One region of the Kitasatospora sp. NPDC092286 genome, then DNA from elsewhere that is predicted to be linked to it. Evidence: riboswitches for the same ligand, from Rfam matches in the RefSeq annotation. Region 1 holds a riboswitch; each other region holds the start of a gene.
What was found. A riboswitch is a leader RNA that binds a small molecule or an ion and turns the genes downstream of it on or off. The one in region 1 is predicted to bind cyclic di-AMP.
Positions count from the first base shown of each region.

Region 2: another riboswitch for cyclic di-AMP. It lies ahead of ACIQIB_RS29080 (NlpC/P60 family protein); the one in region 1 lies ahead of ACIQIB_RS05660 (peptidoglycan DD-metalloendopeptidase family protein).
Region 3: another riboswitch for cyclic di-AMP. It lies ahead of ACIQIB_RS27445 (transglycosylase family protein); the one in region 1 lies ahead of ACIQIB_RS05660 (peptidoglycan DD-metalloendopeptidase family protein).

Region 1 covers NZ_JBIVRD010000003.1:249,530-252,794, reverse strand. Annotated here, with positions in the region: gene ACIQIB_RS05665 (MFS transporter) at 1-1,146, opposite strand, end outside; cyclic di-AMP (ydaO/yuaA leader) riboswitch at 1,542-1,700, shown strand; gene ACIQIB_RS05660 (peptidoglycan DD-metalloendopeptidase family protein) at 1,704-2,672, shown strand; gene ACIQIB_RS05655 (DUF2470 domain-containing protein) at 2,909-3,265, opposite strand, start outside.
Region 2 covers NZ_JBIVRD010000034.1:81,446-84,710, reverse strand. Annotated here, with positions in the region: gene ACIQIB_RS29085 (NlpC/P60 family protein) at 1-1,015, shown strand, start outside; cyclic di-AMP (ydaO/yuaA leader) riboswitch at 1,373-1,527, shown strand; gene ACIQIB_RS29080 (NlpC/P60 family protein) at 1,538-2,713, shown strand; gene ACIQIB_RS29075 (NlpC/P60 family protein) at 2,939-3,265, shown strand, end outside.
Region 3 covers NZ_JBIVRD010000030.1:100,143-103,407, reverse strand. Annotated here, with positions in the region: gene eno (phosphopyruvate hydratase) at 1-611, opposite strand, end outside; gene ACIQIB_RS27445 (transglycosylase family protein) at 855-1,745, opposite strand; cyclic di-AMP (ydaO/yuaA leader) riboswitch at 1,751-1,922, opposite strand; gene ACIQIB_RS27440 (cytochrome P450) at 2,147-3,265, opposite strand, start outside.

The DNA of each region.
Region 1 (3,265 bases):
GGCGGCCCGGGCGGCGGCGTTGTTGACACCGCTGGCGATGCCCGCGTGCCGGACCTCCACCGCCGCCAGCACCGTGGCGGTCAGCGGCGCGACCAGCAGCACCATCCCGCAGCCCAGCACGGTGACGGCGGGCAGCACGTCCGCCCAGTACGAGGCGCCGGGGCCGATCCGCAGCATCAGCAGCACACCGCCCGCGCAGAGCAGCGGGCCCACGGTGAGCGGCAGCCGCGGGCCGATCCGCTTGCCGAGCCGCCCGGCGCGTGCCGACAGGGCCAGCATCAGGACGGTGACCGGGATCAGGGACAGCCCGGAGACCAGCGGGGAGAACCCGGAGACCGTCTGCAACTGCACCACCAGGAGGAAGAACACTCCGCTGAAGGCCGCGTACACGCAGAGGGTGACCAGGTTCACCGCGGTGAACAGCCGGGAGGAGAAGAGGCCGAGCGGCAGCATCGGCTCCGGGCTGCGGCGCTCCACCGAGACGAAGGCCGCCCCCAGCAGCAGGCCGGCCACGCCGGTCACCCAGACGGACGCGGACACCCCTCCACCGGCCGCCGTCAGCGCGTAGGTGATCGCGCCCAGGGTCAGGGCGGCGAGCAGTGCGCCGAGGACGTCGAACCGGCCGGTCGCACTCTCGTCCCGGCTCTCCGGCACATGCCGGGCCGCCACCGCGACCACCAGGACGGCGAGCGGGACGTTCAGCAGGAAGATCCACCGCCAGCCGGGGCCGTCCACCAGCCAGCCGCCGAGGAACGGCCCGACCGCGGCCGACACCCCGCCGAGGCCGGACCAGAGGCCGACCGCCGCCGAGCGGTCGTCCGGGTGGAAGACGGCCTGGAGCATCGCCAGTGAGCCGGGGGTGAGCAGGGCGCCGCCGATGCCCTGCACGGCGCGGGCGATGACCAGCACGCCGATGGTGGGCGCGGCGGCGCAGGCCGCCGAGGCGACCGCGAACCAGACCACGCCGATCAGGAACACCCGGCGGCGGCCGTAGCGGTCGCCGAGCGCGCCGCCGAGCAGGATCAGCCCGGCCAGGGTCAGCAGATAGGCGTTGAGCGTCCATTGCAAGGCGGCGAGGGGGGCGCCCAGATCGGCGCCGATCCGGGGCAGGGCGACGTTCACCACGGTGCCGTCGAGCATCGCCATGCTGGAGCCGAGCACCGTCGCCAGTAGTACCCAGCGACCCTGCGCGGTGCCCAGGCGCAGGGTGCCGGCCTCGGAGGTGGCCACCGCCCGATCGTGCGCCCCGCGGGCCGACGTGACAAGGGTCACCGGGGGGTGTGTCGGCGAATGGCATTCCGTAGGTGATCGCATGCGTACTGACGCGGATATCGGCGGAGTGTCGCCGGGCGGTCGCTCCAGGTCAATGGATTGTGTGCGTACTGTGCAGCCGATCATTCGGAGTGTCACGACGCCTCGGGGCTTTGTGGTGACTTCACGTGATCGACATTGCTTAGCCCGTACGGATGGGTTTTAGTTCAGCGACCGCCCGGCCACGGCCCGGGCGGCCACCGGGTGGAACGCCTAGTCCTGCCGCTGCCCGGTGGTGCGAACTGAACTCTGTACGGCAGGAGCGGGGGACCCAAAGGTAAGTCGCCGGACCGGAATTCACGGTCCGGCTTGGGGTGAAGCCGCATTGCGGCCGGGCAACTCCAGCCCGAACCCGACAGCTCACCTCGTAGGCGTCGGAGAGGAAATCTTCCATGCCCGCACAGGCTCGTCGTATCGCCCTGCCCCGCGCCGCCCGCATCGGTATCGCCACCGCCGTCACCGGCGCCGCTTTCGCCCTTCCGCTGGTGACCGCGATCAGCGCCCAGGCCCACACCGCGCCGGCCGCGAAGCCCCGGCAGAGCAACTCCTCGACCGCCGACGCCGCCCCGGCCGCCGCCCCGCAGCAGGCCGCCCCGGCAGCCGCGCCGGTCGAGCAGAGCTACCAGGTCGTCGGCGGGGACACCCTGTCGAAGATCGCCGACGCCAAGCAGGTCGAGGGTGGCTGGCAGGCGCTGTACGAGCAGAACCGCTCGGTCGTCGGTGCCAACCCGAACCTGATCTTCCCGGGCCAGAAGCTCGCGCTCGGCGCCAAGGCCGCCGCTCCGGCCGAGGCCGCCAAGCCGGCCGCCCCGGTTGCTCCGGCCGCTCCGGCCGCCGCGCCGAAGCCGGTTCAGACCGCCAAGCCGGTCAAGCCCGCCCCGCAGACCCCGGTCCAGACCAAGATCGAGGTCGCCAAGCCCGCCACCCCGGCCCCGGTTACCGTGGCCGGCGTCGCCAGCTACGTCTCCCCGGTCGCCAGCCCGAAGCTCGGCACCGCCTACGGCGTGGCCGGCTCGATGTGGTCCTCCGGCCACCACACCGGCGCCGACTTCGTCGTCTCCACCGGCACCCCGCTGCGCGCCGTCGCGGGCGGCACCGTGGTGAAGGCCGGCAACGGCGGCGCCTACGGCAACGAGGTCGAGATCAAGCTCGCCGACGGCAAGTACGCCCAGTACGCGCACCTGTCCTCGATCGGCGTCAGGATCGGCCAGACCGTCACCGCCGGCCAGCAGATCGGCCTTTCGGGCGCGACCGGCAACGTGACCGGTCCGCACCTGCACTTCGAGATCCGCACCGGTGCGGGGTACGGCACGGACGTCAACCCGATCGCCTACCTGCGGGCGCACGGCGTCGCCATCTGATCGGGCATCAGAACCACCGCTGGGTGCGGGGCGTACGGCCACTCGGGATGGTCATGTCGGGTGACCGCTCGACCGGGTGATCGCCGCACCGACAGTGGCACCCTGGGCGCGGGACACGCCCAGTCGGCCGGCCCGGCTCGCGAGAAATCCTCTCGCGAGCCGGGCCGGCCGTTTTCGTTTTACGTGACGCCAAGGGAAGTTGACGTCTGGTCAGCCACGTTGACCGGTGGCCTGGTTCAGATCCGGTGGGCGGGCAGCGCGCGGTGCGCGGCGGTCAGCAGCTGGTGTACCCGGTGGCCGAACTCTTCCGCGTCCCGGGCGGGTTCGGGGAAGACCAGACGGACGTCGCGGTGGCCGTGCGGGTGGTCCAGGCGCAGCACCAGGCCGTACCGGTCGAGGGCCAGCGGGCGGATCCCGGGCCGCTCGGCGAGCAGGTCCGGGTCGAGCAGGCGGGTGAGCACGGCGAGCGCGTCCGGGTGGTCGTCGGCGAGGTGGGTGAGCAGGCCGGCCTCGTAGCGGGCGAGCGGGTCGGGCCCGGCGAGGGCGAGGTCGGCGCCGGTCAGCGCGGTGGTGCCGTACGGGGTGGAGAGGAC
Region 2 (3,265 bases), on a different contig from region 1:
GCAGCCGAGCCGCGCGCGGGTCTCCGTGCTCACCGCTGCCGCTGCGACCGCGGTCGCCCTCTCCGCCCAGGTCGGCGCCCACGCCGCGCCCTCCCCCAAGAAGGAGGACGTGAAGGCGCAGATCGACCAGCTGAACGAGGAGCAGGAGCAGGCGGCCGAGAAGTACAACGGCGCCAAGGAGCGGGCCGACCAGCTGCGCAAGCAGGCGGACCAGCTCCAGGACCAGGTGGCCCGCGGCCAGGACCAGATGACGCAGCTTCAGGCCGGGCTGGCCGAGGTGGCGGGCGAGCAGTACCGCACCGGCGGCATCGACCCGTCCGTGCAGCTGATGCTCTCCTCCGACCCGTCGGGTTACCTGGACAAGGCCTCCAGCGTCCAGCAGGCCAGCTCCAGCCAGTCCGAGGCGCTCAAGGGCCTGCAGGACCAGCAGCGCCGCCTGGACCAGCAGAAGGCCGAGGCGGCCGCCGTCCTCGCCTCCCTGGACAGCACCACCAAGGATCTGAACCAGGCCAAGGCGGACGTCAACCAGAAGCTCAAGGAGGCCCAGACGCTGCTGAACTCGCTCAGCGCGGCCGACCGGGCCGCCCTGAAGGCGCAGCAGCAGCAGGACGACCGGGCCTCGCGCGGCAGCGAGCGCACCGACCTGAGCAGCCTGCCGCAGGCCGGCGGGTACGCCGGGGTGGCCGTCGCCAAGGCGATGAGCAAGCAGGGCTCGCCGTACGTCTGGGGTGCCATCGGGCCGAGCACCTTCGACTGCTCCGGTCTGATGGTCTGGGCGTACAAGCAGGCCAATGTCTCGTTGCCGCGCACCTCGCAGGCGCAGGCCGGCGTCGGCACCCGGGTCCCCTCGCTGGACCAGGCGCAGCCCGGTGACCTGATCATCTACCGCGACGACCGCAGCCATGTCGCGATGTACATCGGCAACGGCATGGTGGTGCACGCGCCGCACACCGGTGACGTGGTGAAGGTGATGAAGGCCGACGCGATGAAGATCAACGCCATCCGCCGGGTCTGACGGTTCGTCGATTGGGGGCAGAAGCCCCCGATCCGGACATTCCCTGATAGGTCGACACGCCCGGCCGGGCCGGCCCACTGCTGTGATGTGGGACACGCCCCGGTCGGGCGCTCTCGACCCGCATTGTGAGTAATGATCAGCCCCGCGTGCGGTTGTGATCACATTCGGTCATATTCACAAATGAACTTGGGTATTCTTCCGTCTTTTTTCTGACAAGGATTTGAACGGATCACGGTTCTGTTACTAGGGTCATGCCTCGAACCACCGTGCAGTCGATCACCCATCCCGGGTGACGGCGGGGGTTACCGTCGAGTTCGTGAAGCAGCGGGGCAGGTGACTGCCCGACGGGGAGTCCAGCAGTCGGGGACGCTGTGGAGCGGAGCCGGGGAACCAAGTTCCTCCGGGGTGAATCGGCGCCAGGTCGACCGGTGGAACGGTCGGTGAGGCGCCGTAGGGCACGCTTCCGGCCCGAACCCGTCAGCTCACCCGGTAGGCGGACGTAGGAAGAAGGAGTCCGCCTTCGTGGCGTCCCATCGTCGTCCCAAGCCCGCCGGCCGTGCCCGCGTCTCCATCCTGACCGCGGCCGCCGCAGCGGCCGTGGCCCTCTCCGCGCAGTCGGGCGCGCACGCCGACCCGACGCCGACCAAGGATCAGGTCAAGGAGCAGGTCGACAAGCTCAACGAGCAGGCCGAGGTCGCCACCGAGCAGTACAACGGCGCCCAGGCCAAGCAGCAGGAGCTGCAGAAGCAGGTCGGCGAGCTCCAGGACAAGGTGGCCCGCCAGCAGTCGCAGGTGACCGATCTGCAGGGCGGCCTCGCCGAGATCGCCGGCGAGCAGTACCGCAACGGCGGCATATCGCCGACCGTTCAGCTGATGCTCTCCTCCAGCCCGGACAACTTCCTCACCCAGGCCGGCACCCTGACACAGGCCGGCAGCTCGCAGTCGGGCCAGCTGAAGGAGCTCCAGGAGCAGCAGCGCAGGCTCGACCAGGACCGCACCGAGGCCCAGAACAAGCTCGGCGAGCTGGAGGCCACCACCCAGCAGCTGAAGGCCTCCAAGGAGGAGATCCAGGGCAAGCTGGCCAAGGCCCAGGAACTGCTCAACACGCTGACCGAGCAGGAGCGCGAGGCGCTGCGCGCGGCCGAGGAGAAGGCCGCCGCCGAGGCCAAGGCCAAGGCGGACGCCGCCAAGGCGACCGCGAAGGCCGAGGCCGACCGGGCATCCCGCGACAACGGCCGCGGCGACCTGGGCACCCCGTCATCCTCGCCCGTCACCAAGCCGTCGGCGTCGTCCACGCCGTCCACGCCGTCCACGTCGTCCGCGCCCAGCGCCCCGGCCGCCAACGGCTCGCGGGCCGCCGCCGCGATCGCGGCCGCCGAGAGCAAGCTCGGCGCGCCGTACGTCTACGGCGCCACCGGCCCGAACTCCTTCGACTGCTCCGGCCTCACCAGCTGGGCGTACGCCCAGGCGAACGTGTCGCTGCCGCGCACCTCGCAGGCCCAGGCCAACGCCGGCACCCGGATCGGCTCGAACATCGCCAACGCCCAGCCCGGCGACCTGGTGATCTTCTACGGCGACAACCACCACGTGGGCATCTACGTCGGTGGCGGCCAGGTCATCCACGCGCCCAAGCCCGGCGCCTCGGTCCGCTACGAGTCGGCCTCCAACATGCCGGTCTCCACCATCGTGCGGCTCTGACCCCGAGTCAGGCTTTCGCAGGCCCGGTCTCCCTCGCGGGAGGCCGGGCCTGCGGCTTTTCCGGCCGGCCGGACGCCTGTCCGATTCAGGGTCAAATATTCGGGTTGGTAGGGGTTTGGACTCGCTCGCCCGGACTCGCTAACGTCTGCCACCGGACACCCGCTTCCAGAGCCGCCCGCACCGGAGCGGCCACAGGCCGGGACGCAGAATTGGAGCCGCAGTCGGATGGCCGTGCACCGCCGTTCCCCACAGTCGGGTGCGCACACCCTCGCCCGCGCGCTGGTGCTGACCGCGGCGGCCACCACCGTCCTGGGCGTGGCCGTGGGCGGCAGCGCCCATGCCGCCCCGGGCTCACCGGACGGGCCGCAGAACCGCAAGGACGTCAAGGTGCGGATCGACCAGCTGTACGACGAGGCCGAACAGGCGTCGGAGAAGTACAACGCGGCGCTGGACGCGCAGCAGCGGCTGCAGAGCGAGGCCGGCACGCTCCAGCAGCAGATCGCCGTCGGCCAGGACGAGCTCAACCGGCTGCGCGGCGACCTCGCCACCGTC
Region 3 (3,265 bases), on a different contig from region 1:
TCACCGAGGCCGGTGGACAGGCCGCGCTCCTTCAGCACGCCCTTGAGGGTGTGGTAGACCTCGACGCCCCAGCGGACGGCCTCGGAGAAGGACTCCGCGCCGATCGGGGCGATCATGAACTCCTGGATGTCGACGTTGGAGTCCGCGTGCGAGCCGCCGTTGAGGATGTTCATCATCGGGACCGGCAGGACGTGCGCGTTCGGGCCGCCCAGGTAGCGGAACAGCGGCAGGTCGCTGGCCTCGGCGGCGGCGTGCGCGACGGCCAGCGAGACGCCCAGGATGGCGTTGGCGCCGAGCGAGGACTTGTCCGGGGTGGCGTCCAGGTCGAGCATGGCCTGGTCGATCAGGCGCTGCTCGGTGGCGTCGTAGCCGACCAGCTCCGGGCCGATCTGCTCGATGACGGCCAGAACGGCCTTCTCCACGCCCTTGCCGAAGTAGCGGTTCTTGTCACCGTCGCGAAGCTCCAGCGCCTCGAAGGCGCCGGTCGAGGCACCCGACGGGACAGCGGCACGGCCGGTGCTGCCGTCGTCGAGGCCGACCTCGACCTCGACCGTGGGGTTCCCACGCGAGTCGAGAATCTCACGGGCTACGACGACATCGATGGACGGCACGAGGCATCTCCTAGCGGAAGCAGGGGTCCGGCTGACGGTGATGATGTCGGCGGGACGATTGCGGAGTCGTTACGACCAGAGCCTAACCGCACGGGCTCTCAGGGCCACGCTGACCTCGGTCCCGTCTCAGCGTGTGGCCTGCCTACCCACCGGTAGTTCACCTGGTTGCCCCATGGACGGGGCCGGAAGCGGGCGAAGGGGGCCGAATCCGGCCCCCTTCGCCCGCTGTCGCCTGTGCGGGACTCAGCCGAGGGTGAGCACCTGGCCGGGGACGATCAGGTTCGGGTTGCCGCCGACGGTGCCGCGGTTGCCGTCGTACAGCGCCTGCCAGCCGCCGGAGACGCCCTGGGCGGCGGCGATGGTGGACAGCGTGTCGCCGGACTGGACGGTGTAGCCGTGACCGCTCTTCGGCGCGGCGGCCGGGGCGCTCTGGGCGGCCGCCGGGCGGAAGTCCTGGCTCGCGGCCTGGCCGGCGTACTGCTGGTAGACGCTCTGGTGGCTGGTCCAGTACCAGGCGCCGTTGTTCTGGTACCAGTACACCTTCGCGTCGGCGTCCCAGCCGGCCTTGCCGGAGAAGCCCGGGGCCTGGGTGTTCTGCTGCGCGGGCTGGGCGGGCTTCGCGGCCGGCTGCGGGGCCTGCTGCTGGACGGGCTTCTGCGCGGGCTTCTGGGCCTGCGGCTGAACCGGCTTCGGCTGGGCCGGCTTCGGCGTGGCGGGCTTGGCGGCGGCGGAGGTGTCGACCGCGGCCGGGGCGCCGCCCTTGGTCAGGCCGGCCTTCTGGGAGCAGACCGGCCAGGCGCCCGGCCCCTGCGAGGCGAGGACCTTCTCCGCGACCGAGATCTGCTGGGCCTTGCTGGCCTGGTTGGCCTGCGCGGCGTACGCGTTGCCGCCGTACGCCTTCCAGGTGCTGGAGGTGAACTGCAGGCCGCCGTAGAAGCCGTTGCCCGTGTTGATGCTCCAGTTGCCGCCGCTCTCGCACTGGGCGACCGCGTCCCAGGTGGAGGCGGGGGCGGCCGAGGCACCGGAGGCGGTGAGGAGCGGCATCGCGAGTCCGACGCCGGCCACACCGGCGACGGCGATGGCCTTCTCGGCCTGGGTACGACGACGGTGACGGCCAGTTCCAACGAACAGCATGAAGATGTCCCTCTCCGCACGCCTGCGAGGTGAGCTGTCGGGTTCGGACCGGGAGGTGGCCCGGCCGCGTCACGCGGAACGTCTCGGCCCGCGCGGGCGGCTTCACCCCAAGCCGTGGGGGACGGCAACAAACCTGGTTCCCCCGCCCCTGCCCAAGGGTTCTGGTCGATTTCCCGTGACGCGGCGGGCAGGATTCGGCGTCCCGCGCACGAGGTCCGCAGCAGCGGACTCCAGGGAGGTTAGACAGATCATCACATCAATCACAAGCTCATATCGCCCACATCACACAGAAATTACGGCCCGTGGTCATGCGCCTACCAACCGAGGTGCTATGTCCGGTTTAATGGTGATTCAGGCCACGTGGAGCGGGTCGACGGCACCCGACTGACGCGCCGGAAACCTCAGTCGACGGTCTCGGACGACGGCCTCTCCGGGGTGAATTCGACCGGCAGTTCACGAAGTCCACGCATGATCAGACCACCGCGCCACCGCAGATTCTCCGGGCTTTCGGCAAGCCGCAGATCGGGCAGCCGGGAGAGCAGCGTGGCCAGTGCGGCCCGGCCCTCCAACCGGGCCAGCGGGGCGCCGATGCAGTAGTGGATGCCGTGCCCGAAGCCGAGGTGCGGGTTGTCCGTCCGGGCCAGGTCGAGGGTGTTCTCGTCGGAGAACCGCGCCGGGTCCCGGTCCGCCGCCGCGAGCACCACCAGCACCGGGTCACCGACCGGGATGTCCACCCCGCCGATGGTCAGCGGGGTGGTGGCGAAGCGCCAGGTGGCCAGCTCCACCGGGCCGTCGTAGCGCAGGAGTTCCTCGATGCCGGTCTCCAGCAGCGCGGTCTCGCCGCGGACGATCGAGTCCTGCAGCAGGGCCCGCTGGCCGGGGTTGCGCAGCAGCGCGTAGGTGCCGTTGCCGATCAGGTTGACGGTCGTCTCGAAGCCGGCGAAGAGCAGGATGAAGGCCATCGCCGCGGCCTCGTTCTCGGTCAGGTGCTCGCCGTGGTCACTGGCCCGGATCAGACCGGAGATCAGGTCGTCGCCGAGGTCGGCCCGCTTGCGGTGGATCAGCTCCAGCAGATACGCCCGCATCTTCCGTACCGCGCGCCCGACGCCACCGCGCTGACCGCCGCCGTGGCGGATCATCATGCCCGCCCAGTCCCGGAAGTCGTCCTGGTCCTCGGACGGCACGCCGAGCAGGTCGCAGATCGCGTAGATGGGCAGCGGGAAGGCGAACTCGTGGATCAGGTCCGCCGAGCCGCGCTCCGCGAAGCCGTCGATCAGCCGGTCGGTGAGCTGCTGCACCCGCGGCTCGAACTCGGCCACCCGGCGCGGCGTGAACGCCTTCGACACCAGCCGGCGCAGCCGGGTGTGGTCCGGCGGGTCGATGTTCAGCAGGTGCGTCATCAGATCGGCCTGCCGCTCCCCCGGAATGCCCACCCGGCCGGTGCGGTGCGCCTGCCCGCTGTGGTGGGCGGGGTTCTTGGAGAGCCTGCCGTCGGCGAGCGCCTGCCGGGCGTCCGCGTA